Regions from separate parts of the Rahnella sp. NRRL B-41462 genome, predicted to be linked through region 1. Evidence: predicted binding sites of a transcription regulator. Region 1 holds the regulator's gene; each other region holds the start of a gene.

Region 1 (3,810 bases):
TGACCTACCGGATTGTCCGGATTGCGCGCGGCGATTTTCTCCAGCGCGGTCAGCTCATTGGCCATCGTAAAGCGCCCGGATAAACGGTGATAAAGAATATCGTCGGCAATCACCCGAAGACGGGTGGAAATCACCTGTGCATTTCGGCGGATAACCGCTTCGGCATGGCTTTCCTCCACCAGTTTCTGCACTTCTTCCGGCTGATGCAGGCTCACTGTAATGTGCTCCTGCAAATCGAGCGCCACCTGAAAACGCTGAAATAGCCGCTTATGGTGATGATGATGTCCGTGCTGGGGCAACATGTGTAATTGCTGATAAAGCAGGGCAATCAGGTCGATAACCTGCTGCTGGCGGGCTAGCAGTGGGGGTAACGCGGTTTCGGGATCGGTGTGTTGCGTCAGCAGGCTGTACTTGGCTTCGAAATAATCCGCGAGTTGCAGATAGAGCTGGCTGAGTGTTTCGCGCATCGGCTGTTCTTCCGAAATACGAAACCACGCCCAGTTAAACAATCCGTACCAGGCTGTGCCAGCGGCGAACAACACCGGGGCCTGCCACATCGGGCGCACGCCCACCATACTCAGCGTGAAGATAGTCGCCACCAGCGCACCGGGCAGCAGGCGCGCATGCAGCGGGCTGATTTCACCGGTGACGCCGAGCAGTAACGCCAGCGACAGCATGATCAGCGGCAGCGGTATATGCCAGCTTTCGAGCATCAGTTGCAGCAGAAGGCTGCTCACGGCAAAGAGTGAACCGCCGACGAGCAGGCGTTTGAAAAAGCGTTTATGCGGGGTATCCAGACCGGCGATGTTACAACAGGCCGGGCAGAGGGAAAACAGCAGGCCCATTTGCAAATTGCCAAACAGCCAGCAAATGCCAACAGGTAAGCACAACACCAGCGTCTGGCGCAGCGCGTAGTTCACTTCAGGATGGTAAAACAGTCTTCGCCATAGCGTCATGGGTAAAGCTTAGCCCATAAAAAAGGCGCGACAGTGTTTTGCCGCGCCAATTTTTGAGGGATTAACGTGTGCCGTAAACGACAATCGTTTTACCGTGTGCGGAGATCAGGCTTTGATCTTCCAGCATTTTGAGAATGCGTCCGACTGTTTCACGTGAACAACCGACGATTTGGCCAATTTCCTGGCGGGTAATCTTGATTTGCATCCCGTCCGGATGGGTCATTGCATCAGGCTGTTTAGCCAGATTGAGCAAGGTTTGAGCGATACGACCGGTAACGTCAAGGAAGGCAAGGTTGCCGACTTTCTCTGACGTCACTTGCAGACGGTTGGCCATCTGCGCGGAGAGACGCATCAGAATATCCGGGTTAACCTGAATCAGCTGGCGGAATTTTTTATATGAAATTTCAGCCACTTCACAGGCAGTTTTAGCACGTACCCAGGCACTGCGTTCCTGACCTTCTTCGAAGAGTCCCAGCTCACCGATGAAGTCACCTTGGTTAAGGTAGGACAGTATCATTTCCTTGCCTTCTTCATCTTTAATCAGGACAGCAACTGACCCTTTCACGATGTAGTAAAGCGTTTCGGCTTTTTCACCCTGGTGAATCAGCGTACTTTTAGAAGGATACTTATGTATATGACAGTGAGACAGGAACCATTCAAGAGTCGGGTCTGTTTGTGGCTTGCCGAGAACCATTTGCTATTATCCTCTGTTGTTATCGCTGCCCAAAATCACAGGGCTCAGAGTTCCCTGTACGGCACTTCAAATCCAAAGCGCCCTTTCAGCATATAACTCTCCAGAAATGCTGCAAGCGGATGTCGGAGTGCAACAGCCTGTTTATTGCTGTCATCACCGTGGGTTCTGTACTTAAACCGCAAAAACCGTCACCGCAATTTACTGGAAAGTATGTTTCGGCTTTGTTTGTAGCACAGGTTTGAGATGCTGTCTTCTGTTGTCTCGCTTCAGCATGATGGCGATCGGGTTACGTTGCCAGATTTTAGGTGAAAGGGTACTCTGAGAGCAGATTTCGACAAGTTTATTCACCGGGAGAATAGTTCATGCATGCACGTGTCAAATGGGTTGAAGGACTGACATTTTTAGGTGAGTCTGCATCGGGTCATCAGATTTCAATGGATGGAAACGCGGGTGATAAAGCCCCAAGCCCGATGGAAATGTTACTGATGTCCGCAGGGGGGTGTAGTGCAATCGACGTGGTGTCAATTTTGCAAAAAGGTCGTAATGACGTGCGTGATTGTGAAGTGAAGCTGACCTCACAACGCCGCGAAGAAGCGCCGCGTCTGTTCACTCACATCAATCTGCATTTTATCGTCACCGGTAAGGATCTGACCGATAAGATTGTTGAACGCGCAGTCAGCCTGTCTGCCGAAAAATACTGTTCTGTGTCTCTGATGCTGGGGAAAGCGGCCACAATCACCCACAGCTTTGAAGTGATTGCAGCCGAATAAAGTTTACTCGATCTTCTTGCCTTCCATCAGGCGCTGCACCAGCGGCGCCATGATCAGCTCCATCGCCAGCCCCATTTTGCCGCCCGGCACCACCAGTGTTTTGATGTGCGAGATAAACGACCCTTGCAGCATGGCCAGCAGATACGGGAAATCGATGTCATCCAGTCCCTGAAAATGAATCACCACAAAGCTTTCATCCAGTGACGGAATGGCTTTGGCGGCAAACGGGTTCGAGGTATCGATGGTGGGTACCCGCTGGAAATTGATGTGCGTGCGGGAAAACTGCGGGGTAATGTAATTGATATAGTCATCCATCGAACGCACGACGGAATCCATCACCGCTTCACGGGAATGCCCGCGCTCGCCGGTATCGCGCACCAGTTTCTGGATCCATTCGAGGTTGACGATAGGCACTACGCCGACCAGCAGGTCGACCTGCGCGGCAACGTCAATTTTGTCCGCCACCACACCACCGTGTAACCCTTCGTAAAACAAAATATCCGTCGGTTCCGGCAACGCCTGCCACGGCGTAAAGGTACCCGGCACCTGATTGTAGGGAACGGCTTCGTCATAAGTATGCAGATACTTACGTGAACGGCCAGTGCCGGTTTTACCGTATTCGATAAAGCTTTTTTCCAGCAAACCAAAGTCATTGGCTTCCGGCCCGAAGTAGCTGATATGACGTCCCAGATCGCGCGCCTTGCGTATTGCCGCATCCATTTCAGGACGGGTGAAATGATGAAAACTGTCGCCTTCCAGTTCCGCCGCACGCAAACCAAGCTGCTGAAATATTTTACGAAATGCCACGCTGGTGGTCGTGGTGCCTGCACCGCTCGAACCGGTCACGGCAATAACAGGATGTTTGGCTGACATAATGCGCTGTTCTCCATAAAGGTGATGCAGGCAGGCGAGACGCGGTCTTTTCTGTGGTCGAAGATCTGGCGTCAAGGCTGCGCATAATTAAGCCTATTGTTACCATATTTATTCGCGAAGCCAAAGAGGGCATCACTATTCTAAACCCGCCAGCAACGGTTGGATCAGCGGGTCTTTCTGGTGGAACAGGGAAACAATGTCATGCAGCGCCTTGCCTGTGTACTCCTTTTTCCACGCCAGACTGAGCGGGGAAGGGGCGCGCGGATAGCGGATTTGTCGGGCGATCAGCTCGCCGCTGTCGAGATATGGCTGGCACAGATGGCGCGGCAGAAAACCGATACCCATTCCCTTCAGGTGACAGGCCAGTTTAGTCGCCACATCTGCCACGATGATCTGCCGTTGCCCGGTCAGCAACCAGGCTACCCGCTTGTTCAGATGGCGCGAGGTGTCTTCCACATTGATGGCAATGTACTGACGCAACACCGCTTCTTCCAGCATGCCAGTGATGTGCTGCAGC
Region 2 (3,810 bases), on a different contig from region 1:
GCGTTAGCAAGACGGGCGATCCGTTCTGCCAGAAGGGGAGATTGCGCCATACTGTCTCTTCCGGTTTCCATTGAGTTGTTGAATAGTGTACTGGCTAATAGCGATATGCCACGTTTATTTTTGTCGTTATAGCTTGTTGATTACTAAAAATTTTCTATTATCAGAAATGTGACCCCGTTCATATGAACGCCGGTTTAGCTGCACATTTAAGGGTAGGCAATCCAATTTATTCGTGCATACTGTGCGCCTTTTAGTGGGCATCATAAGATCGAGCGCACTCATCGCTTACGGATGTTCGAGCAAAAAAGAAACGAAATATGAGCACTGAACATAAACGGTCACTCCCAGCAGTAACCCTGGCCGCCATTGGTGTGGTCTATGGCGACATTGGTACCAGTCCTCTCTACACCTTAAGAGAGTGTTTTTCTGGTCACTATGGTTTCAACGTTGAACCCAGCGTCGTTTTTGGTTTTCTCTCTCTGATTTTCTGGATGTTAATCCTCATTGTTTCGCTCAAGTACCTCACTTACGTGATGCGGGCGGACAACGCAGGCGAAGGCGGTATTCTGACGCTGATGTCTCTGGCGGGCAGAAACACCTCGGCACGCACCACTGCCGTTTTGGTCATTCTCGGCCTGATCGGCGGAAGTTTCTTCTATGGTGAAGTGGTGATCACTCCGGCTATTTCTGTTCTTTCCGCGATGGAAGGTTTGGAAATCGCAGCACCTTCACTCGATCCTTATATCGTCCCCTTATCTATTACTGTCCTGACGCTGCTTTTCATTATTCAGAAACACGGCACCGGCATTGTTGGCAAACTGTTTGCGCCGGTGATGTTGTTGTGGTTCCTGACGCTGGCTGTTCTCGGCGTGAACAGCATCATGCAAAATCCTGAAGTACTTCGCGCCATGAACCCGATGTGGGCGGTTAACTTCTTTATCGAGCATAAGTCGTTTTCCTTCCTGGCACTTGGCGCGGTCGTTCTGTCGATTACCGGTGTGGAAGCGCTGTATGCGGATATGGGCCACTTCGGGAAATTCCCGATCCGTCTGGCCTGGTTCACCGTGGTGCTGCCTTCTCTGGTGCTGAACTACTTCGGTCAGGGCGCATTGCTGCTGAAAGACCCGGAGTCGATTAAAAACCCGTTCTTCCTGCTGGCGCCTGACTGGGCTTTGATCCCGTTACTGGTGCTGGCAACGCTGGCCACCATTATCGCGTCTCAGGCTGTTATCTCCGGTGTGTTTTCCCTGACGCGTCAGGCTGTGCGTTTAGGCTATTTACCGCCAATGCGCATCATCCACACTTCAGAAATGGAAGCAGGCCAGATTTACATCCCGGCCATTAACTGGTTGCTGTACTTTGCGGTGGTTATCGTTATCGCCAGCTTCGAGCATTCGAGCAATCTGGCAGCGGCATACGGTATCGCAGTGACCGGTACGATGGTGCTGACCAGTATTCTTTCCTGTACGGTGGCACTCAAAAACTGGCACTGGAAACCTTTCCTGGTCGGGCTTTTGCTGATCGGTCTGCTGTTTATGGATATCCCGCTGTTCGCGGCGAACGCTACTAAACTGTTCTCCGGCGGTTGGTTGCCGCTGACGCTGGGTTTGGGCATGTTTATCGTTATGACGACCTGGAAAAGCGAGCGCTTCCGCCTTATGCGCCGCATGAACGAGCATGGGAATTCCCTGGAAGCGATGATCGCCTCTCTGGAGAAATCCCCGCCGGTGCGTGTTCCGGGTACGGCTGTGTATATGTCGCGCGCCATCAACGTCATTCCGTTTGCGTTGCTGCACAATCTCAAACACAACAAAGTGTTGCATGAGCGTGTGGTACTGCTGACGTTACGCACCGAAGATGCGCCTTATGTACATAACGTCCGGCGCGTCACCATCGAACAGCTTTCGCCGACGTTCTGGCGTGTGGTCGCCAGCTACGGATTTAAAGAAACGCCGAACGTGGAGGAAGTGTTCCACCGTTGCGGTCTGGAAGGATTGCCGTGCCGGATGATGGAAACGTCATTCTTTATGTCGCACGAATCACTGATCCTGACCAAGCGCCCCTGGTATCTCTACTTCCGTGGCAAACTCTTTATGGCGCTCAGCCGCAACGCCTTACGCGCGCCAGATCAGTTTGAAATTCCGCCGAACCGCGTAATCGAACTCGGTACGCAGGTAGAAATCTGATCCTCATTTCTACTGCTCGCAGGGCACCTTCGGGTGCCCTGTTTTATTTTCTCTTTCTCCTTTCTGAAACGACTAACTCAAATTTCCCTGCGGTTTCTTAATTATTCAGCGAAACGTTTCGACGCTGATCACAATTCCATCATAACTCCGTTGCGATGGCCGGGGATCTTTATAAACTCATCGGTGAGCGAAACGTTTCGCTGTAGGAGTTCACAATGAAGAAGTCACCGCTGTTAAATGCCGAAATCTCACATGTTATTGCCCGGTTAGGTCACACCGATCAGCTGGTTATTGGCGATGCCGGACTTCCGGTGCCAGCAGCTTGCCAACGCATCGATCTGGCCCTGACCCAGGGAGTTCCCACCTTTTTACAAGTCTTAGAGGTAGTGACACATGAGATGCAGGTTGAGCGGGCTATCCTCGCCGAGGAAATCCTCACTAAAAATCCTCAACTCCATGAAGCGTTGCTCGCCCAATTGACACAACTCGAACAACACCAGGGAAACACCATTGCTTTGGATTACGTCAGTCATGAGTCATTCAAAGCACAAAGCGAAAAAAGTCGGGCTGTGATCCGCAGCGGGGAATGTTCGCCTTATGCGAACGTTATTCTGTGTGCTGGCGTAACCTTCTGAGGCCTTTATGCAACCTTTGCTGCAACTGACAGGCATTGATAAAGCCTTTCCCGGCGTAAAAGCACTTTCCGGCGCGGCGCTCAGCGTCTATCCGGGACGTGTAATGGCGCTGGTGGGAGAAAACGGCGCGGGCAAGTCCACCATGATGAAAGTGCTGACCGGCATCTATCAGAAAGATGCCGGCTCAGTGCATTTTCTTGGCAAGGAAGCGGTTTTCAGTGGCCCTAAAGCCTCTCAGGAAGCCGGGATTGGTATCATTCATCAGGAATTAAACCTGATCCCCCAACTGACGATTGCTGAAAATATCTTCCTGGGCCGTGAGTTTGTGAACGGTTTTGGCCGCATCAACTGGAAAAAGATGTATGCCGAGGCCGATAAACTGCTGGCGCGCCTGAATCTGCGTTACAAAAGCGACCGGCTGGTAGGCGATTTATCCATCGGCGACCAGCAGATGGTCGAAATTGCCAAAGTGCTGAGCTTTGAATCCAAAGTCATCATTATGGATGAACCGACGGATGCCCTGACCGATACCGAAACCGCTTCTTTATTTAACGTGATCCGGGAACTGAAAGCCGCCGGTTGCGGTGTGGTGTATATCTCCCACCGCATGAAAGAAATTTTCGAAATCTGCGACGACGTGACGGTGTTCCGTGACGGGCAGTTTATTGCAGAGCGGCCGGTCAGTTCGCTTGAAGAAGACACGCTGATTGAAATGATGGTGGGCCGTCGCCTCGAAGAGCAATACCCGCGCATTAATCATGAACGCGGTGCGCTGCGTTTGCAGGTACGCGATGTCAGCGGGCCGGGCGTGGATAACGTCAGCTTTGATCTGTACAGCGGCGAAATTCTGGGGATTTCCGGTCTGATGGGCGCAGGCCGTACCGAACTGATGAAAATTCTCTACGGAGCCTTACCGCGTAAAAGTGGTTATGTGGCGCTCGATGGCCGCGAAGTGGTGACACACTCACCGCAGGACGGGCTGGCAAACG
Region 3 (3,810 bases), on a different contig from region 1:
CGCAGACCGGGAAGTTGCTGGTAATCTTTGCGCCCGAGCAGGCGGATATGTCCGCGCACCGAGGCAATATGTTCATTGAGTGCCGCTTCCCGCTCGCTGTCATCCTCGCTGTTGAAATAGCGCTCATACGCGACCAGGGTCATTTTGGCATCAATCACTACGTCTTTATTCTGCGGTAACCTGACGACCACATCGGGTTGCATCCGGCTGTTGCTGTCAACCTGCACGCTGACCTGAGTCTGGTACTCATGCCCTTCACGTAAACCGGAAGCCTCGAGCACGCGGCTCAGCACCACTTCCCCCCAGTTGCCCTGCGTTTTGTTGTCACCTTTCAGTGCCTTGGTCAGGTTGACGGCTTCACGGGCCATCTCCACATTCAGTTGCTGCAGATTGCGGATCTCATGCGCCAGCGTATGGCGTTCACGGGCTTCCTGCCCAAAGCTGTCCTGCACCTGACGACGGAAACCATCCAGTTGCTCGCGCAACGGCAACAGTAACTTGTCGAGACTTTGCTTGTTCTGTTCGTCGGCACGGCGGCCATTTTGTTCGAAAATCCGGTTAGCCAGATTTTCAAACTGGCTGCTCAGGCGCTGTTCGCTGTTAATCAGCAGACGCTGCTTTTCTTCAGCCGCCATGCGGGTTTCATCCAGACGGGTTGAAACCTCACGCAACTCTGCTTCCTGCGCGCTGTTGATTTCCCGCTGCGCACGCAGTTCCTGATTCAGTTGCTCACACTCGTTTTGCCAGTGGGCAAGCAGTTGTAATTTTTCCTGACTGGCCGCCTGCAGGCTATGCAGTTTGCGCAGCTCAAGTTCAGCCTCGCGCAGTTGCTGCTGCCCTGATTGCCGCTCGCTTTTGTGCGTATCATTTTCCGCTTTAGCCTGTTCCAGCGATTGTTCCAGCAAACGGCGCTGCGTTTCATACTCCGTCTGCTGTTGCTGTTGGCGCAGGCTGGCGATAAGCCAACCTACGAGTAAGCCCACTAACCCCGCCCCCAGGGCTGTCAGGATGCTGATATCCACGCGATTTCCCTCTTAAAGTCTCTTGCGGCCAAGGTAATGTCAGGCTGTATGGATGTCCAGTCTATTTTCTGTTGCATTGAGCCTTTGCGAGACGTCTTCCAAAAAGGAATTTCTCTGTATTTTCCCCCTTGCGATAGCCAGCCACAGAGAGCAGCATTCAAAACCAGCGGCTCAGCCACTGAATGCCGAAAGCACCTGGCGCCAGGATGCCGAAAGCCCAGATGAGTGCAGACGTCACATTCGCAATCTGGAAATATTTTTGCGGCATACCGCAGATACCGGCAACCAGTGGCACAACGGCACGAAGCGGGCCAAAGAAGCGGCCAATGAAAGCCCCGGGCATGCCCCATTTTTCAAAGAAAGCATGTCCACGAACCAGCATTTGCGGATGGCGGGAGAAAGGCCAGAAATTGCTAACCCGATCCTGATAACGGGCACCAATCCAGTAAGAAAGCCAGTCTCCCAGGAAAGCGCCTGCGGCGGCGGCGGCCCAGATGGGCCAGAACGGAATACCGGTTTCGCCAATCAGCGCGCCGAGTCCCAGCAAGATAAACGTTGCCGGGAGCAGCAGGGAAAGGAATGCCAGAGACTCACCAAAAGCCAGAAAGAAAACGATCGGTGCAGCCCACACCTGATGGGCACGGATGAAGGTGGTTGTGTACTCAAGAAGGTCGTGAACAGTCAAAAATGCAGTTCCTTTTGTCAGAGATCCGGGAGGAGGTTCATCAATTATTCCAGATGGATTACTAACATGACCTTAACAGATCTGCTTAGCAGGGCAAAAAAATGGGCCGCCAGAGGCAGCCCATTGATGTGATGATGTGATGTGGTTGTTTTAGTTTTATAGGGACTAAATAAGCCTGCGGGCTGCTTCTACAACAATCTTCACCGCATGACTTTCAGTCTTTTTCATGGTTTCCGCATTAGGGATTTCCTGCTGCGTGCGGTTCACGATAACACCCGCCACCATCCCCGCGCGCAGACCCTGGCTTGCACACATGGTCAGCAGAGTCGCGGATTCCATTTCGTAGTTCATGACGCCCATTTCCTGCCACTCTTTCATCGATTCTTTGAAGCGACGGACAACACGGCCAGAGTAAGTGTCATAACGTTCCTGACCCGGATAGAAGGTGTCAGAAGAGGCGGTAACGCCAATGTGCGTCGCGGCACCCACGGCTTCTGCCGCCGCAACCAGCGCGGTGGTGCAGGCAAAATCGGCTACTGCAGGGAATTCCATCGGCGCAAAGTGCAGGCTCGCGCCATCAAGGCGAACGGCAGCGGTCGTGACCAGAACGTCACCGACATTGATGTGTGGCTGGATAGCGCCAGTTGTACCGACTCGCAGGAAAGTACGGATCCCCAGTTGTGCCAGTTCTTCAACCGCAATAGAGGTCGAAGGGCCACCAATACCGGTTGAGCAAACAATCACAGATTTGCCATCAAGCTCAGCACGCCATGAGGTAAATTCGCGGTGGGAAGCCAGACGAACCGGGTTCTCCATCAATTTGGCAATTTTTTCCACGCGCTCAGGGTCGCCGGGAACAATCGCCAGCGTCGCGCCGTTTAAATCTTTTTTGGCCAGGCCAAGATGGAAAACTTCAGGCTGAGACATAACAAACTCCTCTGTGTGTAAGGTCATTTATTGGCAGGAGGAACACCCGGCAACTGTACTGAACATTGTGACGTTATTTCGTGACGGTCGTCACTATGATGTAACAACAGGAATTTCACATACATTTATTTTGTGATTCAAGTCACAAAATAAGGAGGGGTGAGGGAATTTTAAACAGGCAATCTCCGCTGCCGGGGATTGCCTGTTTATCAGTTACAGTTAATCAGGCAGGAACGGCATCTGCCGCCGCACTGCGCGACCAGATCCGGTGTTTGAGCATGTCTTTCAGAAACGCCTTCAGCAACGCTCCTTCTGCTTTTTCACCTTCCACAACGCCCTCTTCCGGCACATCATCCGTCAGCCCCAGCAGCGATTTGAAGCGGCGTGCATCGCCACTTAGCCCCACCACTTTCAGGTGTTTGTAGGCTTCGAGCACATAATGCCGTGCATCGCCATTCATCAGCAGTGCGTCGATATGCCCATGCGGAACAATCACTGCATCAACGGTGATGGAAGGCGATCCGGCAAACGTAGCATCAACCGGCAACGTAGAACCATCATCGGCAGTCACACTCCCTAAGTGACTGGCCAGCAGCTTAGGGTGAACGCCAGCGGCCTGAAGTGCCTGTAAGGTTTCCAGAACATCCGCCGCATTCACACCTTCACCCAGCAATATCGCCACCTGCCGCCCTTTGATCGTGCCTTTACCGCTGGCATACAAACTCAGCGACGGATCATTTTTCAGCCCATTCACGGGCTTCGGCGGCTTGATCTTCAGGGTGTCAGCGGAAAGGGTAATACCCAGATTTTTCGCCACTTTCTGCGCCAGCGTCTGATCAACATGCGCTAACAGATCCACGACCCGCTCGCGGATATACGGCCGCGCCACCTTCGATAATTCAAATGAGAAAGCGCCGATAATATGATCCTGCTCCGCTGTTGTCTGGCTCAGCCAGAACAGGCGCGGATGGGCATAATATTCGGCAAATGACGGACTGCGCTGACGGATTTTTTCTGCATCAACCCGTTCAGGATAACTTTCAAAGCCACCACCGGACGCTGCCGGAGGTGTTTCCCTCGGCCAGTTATTGTTGATGGAATTCGGCTCGTAGTTCGCCGGATTCGTATCAATGTCCTGACGGTGCATGCCGTCACGCTGGAAGTTATGGAAAGGGC
Region 4 (3,810 bases), on a different contig from region 1:
ATGATGGCGCGCGCGCCAAAAGCGGTCGCTGCGATAAAGCCGCCGAACAGTTCAGGTGCTTCTGTGCCCAGATTGATATCGGTAATGACACCTTTCAGGCGCTGGTTGGCAAACGGTGTACGGCGGCCGTTAAACCAGTCGAGCACCAGCGGCAGATGATCCAGTTTCGGATGAGCGGCCCAGGCCACAGTGAGATCGGTCAGCAGATTTTTTTGCAGGCTGGTCAGTTGCGGTGCCATTTCCGGATGGGCTTTGGCGGCCTGAATCAGCGGCCAACTCAGCAGACGGCTGAACCAGGCGTACATGTCGCCGAAAGCGGATTGTCCGGCTTCCATCCCGATCATGTCCGGCACGACGCTGCCTTCCACCTGTCCGCAGATCCCGGCGATAGCACGGTCGTTTACGCGTTCTTTATCGGCGATCAGGATGTCGCAGGTAGAGGTGCCGATCACTTTGACCAGCGTATAAGGCTGTGCGCCCGCGCCGACTGCCCCCATATGGCAGTCGAATGCGCCGCCCGAAAGCACCACACTGGCGGGTAAGCCAAGACGTTCTGCCCATTCAGGTGTCAGTGTGCCAACAGCCTGTTCGGCGGTGACGGTGTCGGTAAACAGCGGATAGGGCAGATGTTCAACCAGCAGCGGATCGAGGGCGGCAAAGAACGCTTTTGGTGGCAGGCCGCCCCATGACGGATGCCAGAGCATTTTGTGTCCGGCGCTGCAACGTCCGCGCACCACTTTGTCCGGTGCGGTGGTGCCGGAAAGCAGGGCGGGCACCCAGTCGCACAATTCAACCCATGACGCGGCTGCTTGTTTAACCGCAGCATCAGCACGGGAAACGTGCAGGATTTTCGCCCAGAACCATTCTGAGGAATAAACGCCGCCGATATAGCGGGAATAGTCGGGGAAATCGCCGCTGCGACACAGACGGTTGATCTCTTCCGCTTCTTCTATTGCCGTATGATCTTTCCAGAGCACAAACATGGCGTTCGGGTTTTCGGCAAATTCCGCTTTCAGCGCCAGAATGTTGCCTTCCTCATCGACAGGAGCGGGGGTTGAGCCGGTGGAATCGACGCCGATACCCACCACGCGCGCAGCCCGCTCGCTGCCCAGCCGTTGCACTACGTTTTTAATCGCCTGTTCCATTGCCTCTATATAGTCGAGCGGGTGATGGCGGAACTGATTTATTGCCGCATCACAATAGCGACCTTCATTCCAGCGCGGATAATAAACCACATCGGTTTCCATCTCGGCACCGGTCTGACAATCCACAGCCAGGGCACGGACGGAATCGCTGCCAAAATCAAGACCAAGAGCAATCGCACCTTGCGTCATTCTTTCTCACTCCTTCAGGTTTGCCGTAGTCATTACGGCGGCGAATCGAATTGCTCTAACAGTAGGAGGATGCAAAAAAGTGAGTGAGGAGGCGTTAGCTGGAAGTATGCACAAATCTGCTCCCAATGATGTTTCTGTGAGGTTGGTCAAATGTTAGCGTTTGGCTAAAATCGCTATATCTATGCACAAACCTGCTGTTTTCCCGCCGTGTGATAGCGCTCTACATTCCGCTGCAAAATTACCGCTAAAACTTAACCCGTCTTACAAGAGAGTGTGACGCAAATCCTCTATAAACTGGACTTCGCCGCACTTTCACTTTGTTTCTTTACGCTACTGATAACGTTTTCACGATTGCGGCAAACCACCAGATTTAAGACTGTGATTGTGAAAAACAACAATAAAAGTCGGAGAACATCATGCATAAATTCACTAAGGCATTAGCGGCGGTCGGGTTAGCTGCCCTTATGTCACATTCAGCTATGGCAGCCGAGAATCCGAAGCTGGGCTTCCTGGTTAAACAACCGGAAGAGCCGTGGTTCCAGACTGAATGGCGGTTCGCAGATAAAGCCGGTAAGGATCTCCACTTCGACGTCATTAAAATCGCCGTGCCCGATGGTGAAAAAACGTTGAATGCAATCGACAGCCTGGCGGCCAACGGCGCGAAAGGTTTTGTCATCTGTACGCCGGATCCGCGTCTCGGCCCTGCCATCATGGCGAAAGCGCGCAGCTATGACATGAAAGTGATCCAGGTGGATGACCAGTTTGTGAATGCCAAAGGCAAGCCAATGGAAGAAGTGCCATTAGTCATGATGGCCGCGACCAAAATCGGCGAACGTCAGGGGCAGGAACTGTACAAAGAAATGCAAAAACGTGGCTGGAAAGTCGCTGATACCGGCGTGATGGCCATTACTGCCGATGAACTCGATACGGCGCGCCGCCGCACCTCCGGTTCAATGGAGGCACTGAAAGCTGCCGGTTTCCCGGAAAAACAAATCTACAAAGTCCCGACTAAATCTAACGACATCCCGGGCGCACTGGATGCCGGTAACTCCCTGCTGGTGCAACATCCTGAAGTGAAAAACTGGCTGATCATCGGCATGAACGACAACACCGTATTGGGTGGCGTGCGTGCAACCGAAGGTCAGGGCTTTAAAGCGGCTAACGTGATCGGCATCGGCATCAACGGTGTGGATGCAGTGAATGAGTTGTCAAAAAGCGCCCAGACTGGCTTCTACGGTTCCCTGTTACCTAGCCCGGATATCCACGGTTACAAAAGTATTCAGATGCTGAATGAATGGGTTACCAAAGGCGTTGAACCACCGAAATTTACCGAAGTGACGGATGTTGTCCTGATTACCCGCGACAACTTCAAAGAAGAGCTGAAGAAAAAAGGTCTTATGTGATCTTCAGATGTGGTTGAAACAAGCAATACCCCCAAATAATTCGAGTTGCAGGAAGGCGGCAAGTGAGCGAGTCCCGATGAGCTTACATAAGTAAGTGATTCGGGTGAGTAAGCGTAGCCAACGCATCTGCGACTTGAAGTATGAAGGGGAGAGACGCTGCTGCAGAGTGGACGACAGGGAGACGTTGAACTGTTTTCTGCTTTGCAGTGGCGTGCATCCATACTTACTCAACTTCCAGGTAGCCACTATGACTCAGCAATCTTTCGATAATAAGACGCCTTTGCTGACACCGTCACTGACGGAGTTTGATGCGGCCAGGCCGTATCTGGAATTCCATGACATTGGCAAAACTTTTCCGGGCGTGAAAGCGCTGGACGGTATTTCATTCAATTGTTACGCCGGACAAATTCATGCGCTGATGGGCGAAAACGGAGCGGGGAAATCCACCCTGCTGAAGATCCTCAGCGGGAACTATCAGCCTTCCCAGGGCAATATTCATATCAAAGGCCAGCCGGTCGCGTTCAGCCATACCACGGATGCGCTCGATGCCGGTGTGGCGATCATTTATCAGGAACTCCATCTGGTGCCGGAAATGACGGTAGCAGAGAACATTTATCTCGGGCAGTTGCCGAGCAAACACGGTTTTGTAAACCGTAAATTGCTGCGTTACGAAGCCAAACTTCAGCTTGAACATCTCGGGCTGGATATCGACCCCGATACACCGCTGAAATATCTCTCCATCGGCCAGTGGCAGATGGTGGAAATTGCCAAGGCGCTGGCGCGCAATGCCAAAATTATTGCATTCGATGAACCTACCAGTTCGCTTTCTGCACGCGAAATTGAACAATTGTTCCGTGTTATCCGTGAGTTACGGGCGGAAGGGCGTGTGATTTTATATGTCTCACACCGTATGGAAGAGATCTTTGCATTAAGTGACGCCGTCACCGTTTTCAAAGACGGACGTTACGTTCGCACCTTTGACGACATGACACAGGTGGATAACAGCAAGCTGGTGCAGGCGATGGTTGGCCGTAATCTCGATGACATTTACGGTTACGCGCCGCGTCCGCACG

The links. The regulator CRP, encoded in region 1, controls carbon source genes, mostly activating them, when cyclic AMP is high. The targets are predictions, from matches to a motif close to ATGTGANNNNNNTCACAT.
Region 2: a site for CRP is predicted at 2,303-2,320, ahead of rbsD (D-ribose pyranase). Genes of this name have one in related genera too.
Region 3: a site for CRP is predicted at 2,765-2,782, ahead of udp (uridine phosphorylase). Genes of this name have one in related genera too.
Region 4: a site for CRP is predicted at 1,469-1,486, ahead of UC14_RS24755 (arabinose ABC transporter substrate-binding protein). Genes of this name have one in related genera too.

Annotation. Positions count from the first base shown of each region.
Region 1 is NZ_JYDF01000051.1:58,600-62,409, reverse strand. It holds gene UC14_RS13625 (YccS/YhfK family putative transporter) at 1-956, opposite strand, end outside; gene crp (cAMP-activated global transcriptional regulator CRP) at 1,018-1,650, opposite strand; gene UC14_RS13615 (OsmC family protein) at 2,013-2,420, shown strand; gene UC14_RS13610 (phosphoribulokinase) at 2,424-3,293, opposite strand; gene allS (HTH-type transcriptional activator AllS) at 3,429-3,810, opposite strand, start outside.
Region 2 is NZ_JYDF01000031.1:74,313-78,122, forward strand. It holds gene ravA (ATPase RavA) at 1-50, opposite strand, end outside; gene kup (low affinity potassium transporter Kup) at 318-2,186, shown strand; gene rbsD (D-ribose pyranase) at 2,402-2,821, shown strand; gene rbsA (ribose ABC transporter ATP-binding protein RbsA) at 2,829-3,810, shown strand, end outside.
Region 3 is NZ_JYDF01000035.1:21,386-25,195, reverse strand. It holds gene rmuC (DNA recombination protein RmuC) at 1-1,022, opposite strand, end outside; gene UC14_RS09745 (DedA family protein) at 1,180-1,707, opposite strand; gene udp (uridine phosphorylase) at 1,873-2,634, opposite strand; gene katE (catalase HPII) at 2,858-3,810, opposite strand, start outside.
Region 4 is NZ_JYDF01000142.1:2,964-6,773, reverse strand. It holds gene UC14_RS24760 (ribulokinase) at 1-1,334, opposite strand, end outside; gene UC14_RS24755 (arabinose ABC transporter substrate-binding protein) at 1,751-2,737, shown strand; gene araG (L-arabinose ABC transporter ATP-binding protein AraG) at 2,985-3,810, shown strand, end outside.